3 regions of the Pseudoalteromonas sp. T1lg24 genome follow, and region 1 is predicted to be linked to each of the others. Evidence: predicted binding sites of a transcription regulator. Region 1 holds the regulator's gene; each other region holds the start of a gene.
The links. Region 1 encodes FliA, which starts transcription of late flagellar genes. Its sites were predicted from a motif close to CTAAAGNTNNNNNNNNNNNNGCCGATA; they were not measured.
Positions count from the first base shown of each region.

Region 2: C2M30_RS04130 (flagellin N-terminal helical domain-containing protein) is a predicted target of FliA. The motif match lies at 1,657-1,683, and genes of this name have one in related genera.
Region 3: C2M30_RS01155 (DUF5610 domain-containing protein) is a predicted target of FliA. The motif match lies at 1,812-1,838, and genes of this name have one in related genera.

Region 1 covers NZ_PQCB01000006.1:110,402-114,644, reverse strand. The annotation lists gene flhF (flagellar biosynthesis protein FlhF) at 1-804, shown strand, start outside; gene C2M30_RS03475 (MinD/ParA family ATP-binding protein) at 797-1,654, shown strand; gene C2M30_RS03470 (RNA polymerase sigma factor FliA) at 1,663-2,379, shown strand; gene cheY (chemotaxis response regulator CheY) at 2,430-2,813, shown strand; gene C2M30_RS03460 (protein phosphatase CheZ) at 2,830-3,603, shown strand; gene C2M30_RS03455 (chemotaxis protein CheA) at 3,618-4,243, shown strand, end outside.
Region 2 covers NZ_PQCB01000006.1:240,659-244,901, forward strand. The annotation lists gene fliD (flagellar filament capping protein FliD) at 1-36, opposite strand, end outside; gene C2M30_RS04125 (flagellar protein FlaG) at 64-465, opposite strand; gene C2M30_RS04130 (flagellin N-terminal helical domain-containing protein) at 555-1,556, opposite strand; partial or broken gene C2M30_RS22100 (flagellin) at 1,753-2,031, opposite strand; partial or broken gene C2M30_RS22105 (flagellin N-terminal helical domain-containing protein) at 2,178-2,760, opposite strand; gene C2M30_RS04140 (flagellin N-terminal helical domain-containing protein) at 3,210-4,211, opposite strand.
Region 3 covers NZ_PQCB01000002.1:69,211-73,453, reverse strand. The annotation lists gene murI (glutamate racemase) at 1-597, opposite strand, end outside; gene C2M30_RS01155 (DUF5610 domain-containing protein) at 666-1,796, opposite strand; gene trmA (tRNA (uridine(54)-C5)-methyltransferase TrmA) at 2,116-3,213, shown strand; gene fabR (HTH-type transcriptional repressor FabR) at 3,235-3,855, opposite strand; gene C2M30_RS01140 (acyl-CoA desaturase) at 3,983-4,243, shown strand, end outside.

The DNA.
Region 1 (4,243 bases):
AAAGGTATGGGTATCAGTGAGGCAGTAGCGGACCAGCTCGCGTGTTTTATTCCAGATGACGTTGCACCGCGTCAAGCGTGGCAAGAAACGCTTAATATGCTGAGCAAACAACTATACACGGCGAATAACGAAATTTTGCGTCGTGGTGGTGTATATGCCTTAGTTGGTCCTACGGGCGTTGGCAAAACCACGACCGTGGCCAAGCTAGCTGCACTTGGCGCACAAAAATTTGGCGCCAACAATATCGCGCTAATCACAACAGATACTTATCGTATTGGCGCATATGAGCAATTATCGACTTATGGTCGTATTATTGGCTGCCCAGTAAAGCAAGTTAAAAATGCAGAAGAACTCACTGAAATTCTTTATCATTTAAGAAATAAGCGTCTAGTATTAATTGATACAGCAGGAATGAGCCAACGAGATATACGTTTGACTGAGCAACTTAACACCTTAATGCGCAATAGCCGAGTAGATATTCGCAGTTACCTTGTGTTAAGTTCAACAGCACAGCTTGAAGTACAGCAAGAGGCGATTAAACAGTTCAAACAGGTACAGTTAAGTGGTTGTATCTTCACAAAACTTGATGAATGTCTAAGTTTAGGTGAAATTATCAGTGTAGCCATTCAAAATCGTCTGCCAATAGGCTATCTTACCAATGGGCAGCGTGTACCAGAGGACATTCGTGTGGCAAATGCGGAAAAATTGGTCAGCAAAGCTCAGCAGTTGTATGCAAAACGAACAAACGCGCAAGCAAGACGTGCATCAAGCATGGCGCATCAAGCAGTAGGAATGTATGATTAACCCAGAATTAGATCAAGCTAGTGGCCTGCGGAAAATGAAAAACAACAACAAGGCTGTAAAAGTAATTGCGGTAACTGGAGGTAAAGGGGGAGTTGGTAAAACCAATGTCTCTCTAAACATGGCAATCGCCATGGCTCAGCAAGGCCAAAAAGTACTGGTACTCGATGCCGATTTGGGTTTAGCAAACTGTGATGTAATGCTGGGTTTGCGTGTAGAGCGTAACCTTTCTCACGTGCTTTCAGGTGAATGTGACCTCGAAGATATCTTAGTTGAAGGGCCGTATGGTATGAAAATTGTACCTGCGACATCTGGCTCTCAAAACATGGTGGAATTAACACCATCTGAACACGCTGGCCTAATTCGCGCTTTTGGCGAATTAGACTCACACTATGATGTACTAGTCGTTGACACTGCGGCCGGTATTTCAGATATGGTGCTTAGTTTCTCTCGCGCTTCACAAGATGTGCTTGTTGTTGTGTGTGATGAACCAACATCAATAACCGATGCTTACGCACTGATTAAAGTGTTAAGCCGTGAGCACGGTGTGTACAAATTTAAAATAGTTGCGAACATGGTACGCAGCTTAAAAGAAGGCCAAGAGCTTTTCGCAAAATTATCAAAAGTAACTGACCGCTTTTTAGATGTATCGCTTGAGCTAGTCGCAACAGTTCCATTTGATGAAAATATTCGAAAAGCGATTCGTAAACAAAAAACCATTGTTGACGTATTTCCAAAATCGCCTGCAGCAATTGCGTTCAAAGCACTTGCAACTAAAGCGGCGAGCTGGCCAATTCCAAATCAGCCGTCAGGACACCTAGAGTTTTTCATTGAGAAACTGGTTAGTAATTAGGAACGCCTATGAAAAGAACCGCTGCCTATGCTAATCAAAATCAATTATCGCAACTTGTCGAACAGCATACGCCGTTGGTTAAACGCATTGCCTACCATATTTTAGCGCGTCTGCCGGCGAGCGTTATTGTCGAAGACCTCATTCAGGCGGGCATGATAGGACTCATTGAGGCTGCTAAGAACTTTGATGGCAGTAAAGGTGCGAGCTTTGAAACCTATGCGGGTATTCGGATTCGCGGTGCAATAATTGATGAAACGCGTAAAGGAGACTGGGTACCTCGCTCAGTACATAAAAACGCCCGTGAAGTCGCCGCAGTCATCAATCAGCTAGAATCATCACTCGGACGTGAACCAAAAGACAGTGAAGTAGCTGAAAAACTTGATATTACGTTAGATGAGTACCATCATATTCTAAGGGATATAAGCAATGGTAAAATTATCGGCATTGAAGATCTCGGTGTTGATGAAGATGTCATCGACGCAGGGCTCGGCAATAAAGAACAAAATCCATTAGTTGATATTCAACAGGATAAATTTAATAAAGCGTTAGTAGAGGCAATACAAACTTTGCCAGAAAGAGAAGCGTTAGTGCTGTCACTTTACTACAATGATGAAATGAATTTAAAAGAAATTGGGCTAATTCTTGAAGTGAGTGAATCAAGAGTGAGCCAAATACATAGTCAGGCCATGGTGCGCCTTAAAGCAAAAGTCCATGACTGGATATAGAATAAAAGTAGTAAGTAAACAATTAGGTGCATACCTCACTGGAGGATATTTTGGATAAAAACATGAAAATTCTTGTAGTTGACGACTTTTCAACGATGAGAAGAATCATTAAAAACCTGTTAAGAGATCTTGGTTTCACAAACGTGCAAGAAGCAGACGACGGTAGCACTGCGCTACCAATGCTGCAAAACCAAGAGTTTGACTTTGTAGTTACGGATTGGAATATGCCAGGTATGCAAGGTATAGATTTGCTGCGCGCGATTCGCGCGGATGACAGTCTAAAACACATACCGGTACTAATGGTAACTGCGGAAGCCAAAAAAGAGCAGATCATTGCTGCAGCGCAAGCAGGTGTAAACGGTTATATCGTTAAACCATTTACAGCAGCAACGCTTAAAACAAAGCTTGATAAAGTTTTTGAGCGTTTAGGCTAACGGGAAGGAGAGGTTTATGTCAGCAAGTGCTGCGCCTCAAATTACCTTAGAACAAGCTAAGCAGCTAGTTGCGTTTCTTGAAAACGATGAGCAACAACAAGCGCAAGAGCTGCTAAAGCAAGTTACGGCAATTGAGCAAGATGAATTATTTGGTGAGGTAGGCAAACTAACTCGTCAACTGCATGATTCATTGAAAAATTTTCAACTTGATACCACTTTATCGGCGTTAACAACTGAGTCTATTCCTGACGCAAAAGAACGTCTCAATTATGTTATGGAAATGACAGAGCAAGCTGCGAATACAACGATGGACGCCGTTGAAGCATCGCTGCCTATTGCCGATAACTTGCAAACAGGTCTCAACAATATTAAGCCCAAATGGGACAAATTAATGTCGCGAGATCTTAAAGTTGGTGAGTTTAAAGTGTTATGTCATGAGCTAAACGGCTTTATGGACGAAGCAAAAACAAATTCTGATAAATTAAATGCATTAATGACAGAAGTGCTCATGGCCCAGGGTTATCAGGACCTCACAGGTCAAGTTATTCGACGCGTAATCGAGCTTGTCCGCGAAGTCGAGGATAGCCTGATTCATATGTTAACCGTGTTTGGCACACCTGTAGAACATGATGAATCGCCTGAAACGACAATACAACAAGAACAACAAATGGTTGCTGATGGTGAATTAGACCAAGTAGCTGAAGGTCCAATTATAAATGCTGAATCACGTGAAGATGTGGTTTCAGGTCAAGATGAAGTAGACGATCTGCTGTCTAGTTTGGGCTTCTAATCGGAGAAAAATGCATGAGCTTTGATGTCGATGAAGATATTTTACAAGACTTTTTAGTCGAAGCCGGTGAAATCTTAGAGTTGCTCTCAGAACAGTTAGTTGAACTGGAAAATAATCCAGAAGATGCTGATTTACTGAATGCGATATTTAGAGGGTTTCATACCGTAAAAGGGGGCGCTGGCTTCTTGTCTATGACAGAGCTAGTCGATGCATGTCACGGCGCAGAAAATATTTTCGATGTTTTACGACAAGGCCAACGCAGGGTTACTCCTGAATTAATGGATGTGATTTTACAGGCACTTGATACCATCAATGAAATGTTTGCTCACATTCAAAATCGCGCTCAGCCCGATCCTGCTGACCCGCAGTTATTGGCAGAACTACATAGACTTAGTCAGCCTGAAAGCGCAGATGAAGCACCGGTAGCTGAAGCGCCAGCAGAAGAAATTGTCGAGCCAGAAGCAGTCGAAGAAGACCCGTTTGGTGATATTTTATTTGATGCTGATGCGCCAAGTGATGAAGCACAATCTTCTGGTGATAGCGTTGACGATATCACAGAAGAAGAATTTGAAAGCCTGTTAGATGAGTTGCACGGCTCTGGTAATGGCCCAGCCTCTAATGCAGCGCCAGAAGCGAGTGA
Region 2 (4,243 bases), 130 kb from region 1:
CCCTGATGCAACACCTAATGATGTAATAGACGCCATGTAAAACCTCCAAAATATAACTTCTTACTATACAACTGAATCAAAAATCAGAGCACTACTGTTTAACTTATCGGCAAATTCATCTAAAGCTTTAGCCATTTCGCTAAACTCTCTGGGCGGTATCTCCCGGATAATTTCACTGCTATCTTTATCGACAACCTTGATAATGGGTGGATCACCCAATTCATCAAACTCAAAAACTAAATTCGTTGACTGAATTGGAATGAATTGATTTATTTTCTCTAAGTTTTTTCGTATGTCTTCAAAAAAAGATGCGCGCTCAGCTTCAGTGCTCGGTCTTGGTTCAACTACTTCCTCAACTTGTTGCGTTTTAGATACAGTTTCCGTGCCAACATCTTCTTTTACATTACTATTTGGTACTAACTCCGAAATCACAGAGTTTTCAGCCATTGAGCTAATATTCTGCATATCCCCCTCCGATTCATATGTACCTAATTCAATTATACACTAACCAGCGGAAGTAGCCTCTCGATGCTACTTCCGCCAATCATTTTGCATTACCCTAATAGCGACAATGCTACTTGAGGACGCTGATTTGCTTGACTTAGAATTGAAGTACTTGCTTGTTGTAAGATTTGATTACGTGTCAATGCTGCAGTTTCTGTTGCAAAGTCAGTATCACGAATACGTGAACGAGCTGCACTTAAGTTTTCTGAAACATTTGATTGGTTACGAATTGATGATTGGAATCGGTTTTGTACCGCACCAAGCTCTGAACGCTTTTTATCAACTACTGCAATTAGCGCATCCATACCAGCCATAACTTGCTGCGCATTCGCTTGTGTTGATACTGAAATACCTGTTTCAGTAAATACTGTCGCAAATGTACCTGACGCATCGTAATCAGAGTCGATTGATGACAATACTGATTGTTGAGATGTACCAATTAAAGCACCATCCGACGACGCACCGTGTAGAGTTTTACCTGTTACAGTTGACGCAGCTCCTGCGATACCTGAAAGTGTGAAACCGCCGTTTGCCGTTAAGCTATTACCCGCAGCTGTTCCGCCTACACTCTTCATACTAAAGCCGATAGTTTGTACAGCATCTGCACCCACCTGGAAACTCGCTTCATATGAACCGTCAAGTAAGTTAGTACCACCAAACGTTGTATCAGACGCAACACGATTTACTTCATCCATCAATTGACGGATTTCTTCTTGCAGCGCTAGACGGTCTTCATCAGTATTTGAACCGTTTGATGCTTGTTGCGAAAGTGTACGTACACGCTGGAACATCGACGTAATTTCTTCCATCGCACCTTCGGCAGTTTGCGATAGTGAAATACCATCGTTTGCATTTCGAATACCTTGACCCAAACCATTAATTTGACCAGTTAAACGGTTTGAAATTTGTAGACCAGCCGCATCATCTTTCGCACCATTAATACGCAAACCAGACGATAATCGCTGGAAAGATGTATCTAGACCAGATTCAGACTTACTTAACTGTCTTTGAGCATTTAATGAGCTCACATTTGTATTTACATATAAAGCCATAATTGCCTCCGCTTTATTAACTTAAGCGTTCAATAATTAAGTACCCCTACTCAATAATTGAACCCAATTTAGAATCCTAATTTAGGTGTTCTAACTGGAGTATCGACTTCTGAACAAAAAGCTTTAGCTTTTTTTAAAATATTTTTTCAGGCATAAAAAAACCTCCATAAAGGAGGTTTTTTTATATGGCTTATTATTAGCCTTGTAATAAGCTCAATGCAGCCTGCGGACGCTGATTCGCCTGACCTAAAATAGTCTGGCTTGCCTGTTGAAGGATTTGCGCACGAGTCAATGATGCCGTTTCTTTCGCAAAATCTGCATCTTTAATACGTGATTTAGCGGCACTTAGGTTTTCAGCAATATTTGATTGGTTTCGAATTGTCGATTGGAAACGGTTTTGCACCGCACCAAGCTCAGAGCGCTTTTTGTCGACAACAGCGATCAGCGAATCCATGCCCGCCATTACCATTTGTGCGCCAACCTGAGTCGATACAGAGATACCTGTCTCGGTATAAACGCTGGCGAATGTATCTGTCGCTGTGTAATCAGAGTCAAGCGATGAAGGTACTGCTTGTTGAACTGAATCAATTAATGCGCCATCGGAAGCTGCGCCATGTAACGGTTTACCTGTAACAGCAGATGCAATACTTGCAATACCTGATAGCGTAAAGCCCCCATTCGCCGTCAGAGAATTGGCACCATTATCGGTTGTACCAACCTCTTTCATACTAAAACCAATTACCTGCACTGCATCAGCGCCTACTTGGAAACTAGCTTCATATGAACCGTCAAGCAAATTCTGACCACCAAACGTTGTATCTGAAGCTACACGGTTAACCTCATCCATTAATTGACGAATTTCTTCTTGCAGAGCAAGACGATCTTCATCTGTATTTGAGCCATTAGCCGCCTGTTGAGAAAGTGTCCTTACTCGCTGAAACATAGTGGTAAGTTCTTCCATCGCGCCTTCAGCGGTTTGAGCTAGTGAAATGCCATCATTTGCATTTCGATTACCTTGCTCTAAACCCATTATTTGTGATTGTAATCGATCTGAAATCTGTAGACCTGCCGCATCGTCTGCAGCACTGTTAATACGTAGGCCTGAAGACAAACGTTTAAATGCGGTGTCCAAATCCCCCCCAGAGCGTTCTAGTTGTCTCTGGGCATTTAGTGAGCTTACATTTGTATTTACATATAAAGCCATAACCTTACTCTCTCTATCTCTTTTTATATTGGTTAGATATAAATAACCCGATAAACACAGTGCAACGCACTTCTTGCAACATTGCCTCTAGGGTTTAGGAAAATATTTGCCTTTAGGTATGCTAAGCGGCAAAAGTATTCCGAATTTTCCTACATATCTTGTTCGAATAAATTTAATTCAATATCTATGCCATAAAAGATAAAAACAAAAAAAGGTTCCATTGTTGGAACCTTTTAAAAAGAGAATACGAAAGTAAGGGTGAAATATAGCGACGTCAAAAAACTTGTTTTATAATTGGTACTATATTTGCTTAATCAATTTAGTACGAGAGACCTTAGGGTTTCTTATACTTACTTGTTTGGATGTTTTATAGCAGTTGCCTCCGCTTTAAATATCCGTTTCTAATGCCCTTATCTACTACCCCATTTGATAAGGGCATTTCTCTTAAATTACCCTAGTAGACTCAATGCCGCCTGTGGACGCTGGTTAGCTTGGCTCAAGATTGTTTGACTTGCTTGCTGTAAAATCTGGTTACGCGTTAATGCCGCTGTTTCTTGCGCAAAGTCTGCATCTTTAATACGAGATTTAGCTGCACTTAAATTTTCACCAATATTCGACTGGTTACGAATAGTTGATTGGAATCGGTTTTGTACCGCACCAAGCTCTGAACGCTTTTTATCAACTACTGCTATTAGCGCATCCATACCAGCCATAACTTGCTGCGCATTCGCTTGTGTTGATACTGAAATACCTGTTTCAGTAAATACTGTCGCAAATGTACCTGACGCATCGTAATCAGAGTCGATTGATGACAATACTGATTGTTGAGATGTACCAATTAAAGCACCATCCGACGACGCACCGTGTAGAGTTTTACCTGTTACAGTTGACGCAGCTCCTGCGATACCTGAAAGTGTGAAACCGCCGTTTGCCGTTAAGCTATTACCCGCAGCTGTTCCGCCTACACTCTTCATACTAAAGCCGATAGTTTGTACAGCATCTGCACCCACCTGGAAACTCGCTTCATATGAACCGTCAAGTAAGTTAGTACCACCAAACGTTGTATCAGACGCAACACGATTTACTTCATCCATCAATTGACGGATTTCTTCTTGCAGCGCTAGACGGTCTTCATCAGTATTTGAACCGTTTGATGCTTGTTGTGAAAGTGTACGTACACGCTGGAACATAGTTGTAATTTCTTCCATCGCACCTTCAGCAGTTTGCGCCAAAGAGATACCGTCATTTGCATTTCGGTTACCTTGGCTTAAACCTTGAATTTGTGACTCTAAACGGTCTGAAATTTGTAAACCTGCTGCATCGTCAGCTGCGCTGTTGATACGAAGGCCTGATGATAAACGCTGAAAAGATGTGTCTAGTGCGTTACCAGAGTTACTTAACTGACGTTGTGCATTTAATGAACTAACATTTGTATTTACATAAAGTGCCATGACTCATTCTCCCGAAGTAAAATTTACTTACT
Region 3 (4,243 bases), on a different contig from region 1:
TATTAACTGTTTAAGTTCATTTGCGATAATTGGAAAATGCGTACACCCCAGAACTAAGTGATCAATTTCACTATTTATTGCTAGTTTATCGAGTTCTTTAGCTAACGCTTGCATATCTAATGTATTAAACCAGAACTTGTATTCAGCTAACCTTACTAGTTCGCTAGAACCATATAAGTCAACTTCACAGCTTCTTGCAAAATCATCAATTAATGTTGCGGTGTATTCATTTGCAACTGTGGCCGGCGTTGCTAATACGCCAATTCTTTTGCTTAGGGATTTCTCTGCAGCTGGTTTAATTGCTGGTACAACGCCTACTATTGGAAAATCAAATTGTGCGCGAAGTTGCACTAATGTTTGTGTGCTCGCGGTATTACAGGCAACAACTAGAATATCGACAGGCTCAATTTCTTTCATAAATTGAGTTAACAGACTAGTGATACGCTGCGTTAAAAATTGAGAAGAGCGTTTTCCGTACGGCAGGTATTTGTTGTCCATAAGATAACTGAATTTTGCACTCGGTAAACTCGCTTGAATATGTTCAAGTACCGATGTGCCACCAATGCCAGAATCAAATACAACAATGTGCTTAGCCAAACTACCCGACCTAATACGTTATTAACCCGAGTAGTTTGCCATAGATTTTTTAATTCACAAGCGATGGCCTAGCTTTCTTTTTGTTGCTTTTGATTTAGCTGTTCAAAAAAGCTAGTACTGTAATCCAACAGACTCTCTTTATTAGCCTGCTGTTGATTCAACCAAGTTAATAATTGCGTCAATTGATTCTCAATATTGAGTGGCTTCGCTTTGTCATAACTTTCTTTTAGCCCTTCATTTGTTGGTTCAAATTGCTTAGCAATTTCTCGACCTGGTTGCGTCGTTTGGTATTCTCGCACACTTGCTCTAACTTCTGTTTGCTGCAAGTTCATCGACATGGCCACCAATTGAGGAGAGTCCAAGTTTAGATTTTTTGCTTGCTCAAACGCTTCATCAAGGGAGCCATTAAAGAACTCGTTACTAACTTCTTGCAATTCTGACATAAGTTCATTAATTGCTGCTACTTCATCTTCATTCAAATCACCTTCGACTGAAAATGAGTAAGCTTGAGAACTCGACTGAGTAGACGAATAACTCAACGACTCGCCTTCTTCGCTCTTGTTATATGATAACTGCTCTGATGAACTGAACTGGCTATTATAAGTAAGCTTAATAATATCACCTTCAGCTGTTTTAATTTCAAAGCTTGCACCATTATCTAACTGATAAAAGTTTTGACCATTAAAAGCGGCATCAGAAGGACCTTTTTTGTCTGGGTTGAATATCGATTGCTCAAACTCATCCAAACCGTCAAAAATTAACTCTCGACTTTTCTCAATACCTTGCTCAATTTCGTCGGTATACAGCTCACTGTCTTTTAATTCCTCAACAGCCTCTCCAATTCCTTGTTCGACGCCTTTGCGTGCTTGCTCAAACATGTTGGTAAGCTTGTCATTATCAGCTCCGTCTGCTTTCGCACCTAAAATAGCGCCTTTAACAAAAGATAATACATTCTTTGCAATTTCTTCAAAGTCGAATAAGTCTTCAGGCTTGGTAGGCTCAACTTTACTTTCAAATGGCATTGCTCCCATCATTTTCTGATACGAGATCTGACTTGCAATTGTTAGTCGTTGAGACATGGTAAAAACGTCTTTAGACGATGCGTTTTGTGCTATTTCGTTTGGTTTATTTTGAGAAAAACCATACTTGCTTTCAGGTTGATACCCCAATCCACCCACTTTCATAATCATTGCCTCCATTTCAGAATGCCTACTTATCGACCAAATAGTGAACAACTTAAGTGTTAATCATTAATTTAAGCACTATTCGTTTTCCTTCTATAATGGTAATGCCCACTTAGTTAAGTATGTTATTCGATATTGTGAGGCGGAGTTTTCTGATGCAGCCCTTCTAAATCGATAAATAATAACGTGATTAGCAATCAAAAAAGCCCGCGTAAATGATTCGCTATTTAAGTGAGTCAGTATAAGTATGTCACATTTTTTCTATGCTATAACTGGACAAAGAAAAACCACAACCTACAATAGCGCGACTCGCACACTAGAGGTTAAAAAGCATATGCCTGTAATTCAAATAGATACTTCACAATACGACGAACAACTTGCTGAAAAAGAACAACGTATCAGCCAACAATTTGCGCAGTTTAACGCGCCAAAATTAGAAGTATTTGCGTCTGAAGCAAAAAATTACAGACAACGTGCTGAGTTTCGCGTGTGGCATGAAGGTGAAGATTTATTTCACATTATGTTTGACCCAGAAACAAAAGAGAAAATCAGAGTTGATCAGTTTGATCCTGCAGCACCATTAATTTGTGAATTAATGCCACGTTTGTTAGATCTGCTAAAGCCGAATGAAATTTTACGTCGTAAACTCTTCCAAATTGATTATTTGTCGACATTAAGCGGGCAAATTCTTGTTAGCTTGATTTATCACAAGCAACTTGATGACGAATGGGTAAACGAGGCTAATAAACTAAAGGCGTTACTAAAAGAAGAGTTCAATATCGATTTTATTGGCCGAGCTCGCAAGCAAAAAATTGTGCTTGGTGAAGAATATGTCATCGAAAAGCTGAATGTAGATAATCGTGAACTTGTTTATCAGCAAGTTGAAAATAGCTTTACTCAGCCAAACGCCAAGCTAAACGAGCAAATGCTCGAGTGGGCAATTGATGTCTCAAAACCTCTTAATAACGACTTGCTGGAACTTTATTGTGGTAACGGTAACTTTTCAATTGCGTTAGCGCCAAGCTTTAATCGCGTACTTGCCACCGAAATTTCCAAGTCTTCGGTTAAGTCCGCGCAATTTAATATTGCCGAAAACAAAATCAACAACCTCGATATAATCCGTATGTCGAGTGAAGAGTTCACTATGGCAATGAATGGTGAAAAAGAGTTTTCCCGCTTAAACGGAATCGACCTTAAAAGTTACAACTGTCAAAGTATATTAGTTGATCCGCCACGTGCAGGTTTAGATAAAGACACCACTGATTTAGTGCAAGGATATGACAACATTATCTATATTTCATGTAACCCAGATACGCTGGAAAGAGATTTGCAGCAACTAACTGAAACTCATACCATCGCGCGTTTTGCCATTTTTGATCAGTTCCCGTATACCCATCATATCGAATCCGGCGTATTTTTAACGCGCAAGTAAAACATCCATCAAAAAAAGCAGCTATTTAGCTGCTTTTTTTTCTTTGGTATAGCTTGATGCCCCTTTAGCAATATAACGCAATTGCCAAATAATACGCTCGGTAAGTTGCTCACGCTGTGGCTTAGTGAGATCAAGCGCTTCAGCGCCTGCGTTAAATACTAACGTAACCATTGCTTCTGCTTGTATATACGCATGATTAGCATCACAACCAGTCTCGTTTTCTAAATAATGCGCGAGTTCTAGAATAAAGTGCTTAATTTCACGAGCAACTGCCGCCCTAAAAGCTTTTGATGTACCCGAACGCTCTCGCAATAATAAACGGAACTGGTTACTCGACTCATCAATAAACTCCATAAACGTCAACACAGATATATTGATAATACTGCCACCGCTTTCAATACGGCGGCGAGCCTGACGCATCAATTGACGCAACATCAAGCCTGCTTCATCAACTAAGGTTAACCCAAGCTCATTCATATCTTTAAAGTGGCGATAAAAAGACGTAGGTGCAATTCCCGCTTCACGTGCGACCTCACGTAAACTTAGATTCGAAAAGCTATGCTCAGCACTCAGCTGGTTAAAAGCCGCTGCAATTAAAGCCTGTCTTGTCTTTTCTTTTTGTTGTGCGCGAATACCCGACATACGTCCCCCATCTAATTTGCACGCAGTTTACCACAGAAAAAATATTTATGAATTTTGTCGAATTCACTTGATAAAAAGGCCATATAAAACTATTTTAGCGTACAAGTGTACGCTGAGATTTTTAAGAATGAAAAAACCACCTATTATTTGGCTTAATACCCTCTTTTTTACCATCACTTTTTTGGCTGCTGTTACTATCGTGCCCTGGTACGGTCTAGCGTATGGCTACAGTAGCGCAAACTGGATCGCATTTATTGCGTGTATGTTTTATTGCGGTTTATCAATTACTGCCGGTTATCACCGTTTATGGGCGCACAAAACGTATGAAACCCATCCTGTGATTGAGTTTATTTTTGCCATCGGCGGTGCGTTCTCAATTCAAAATAGC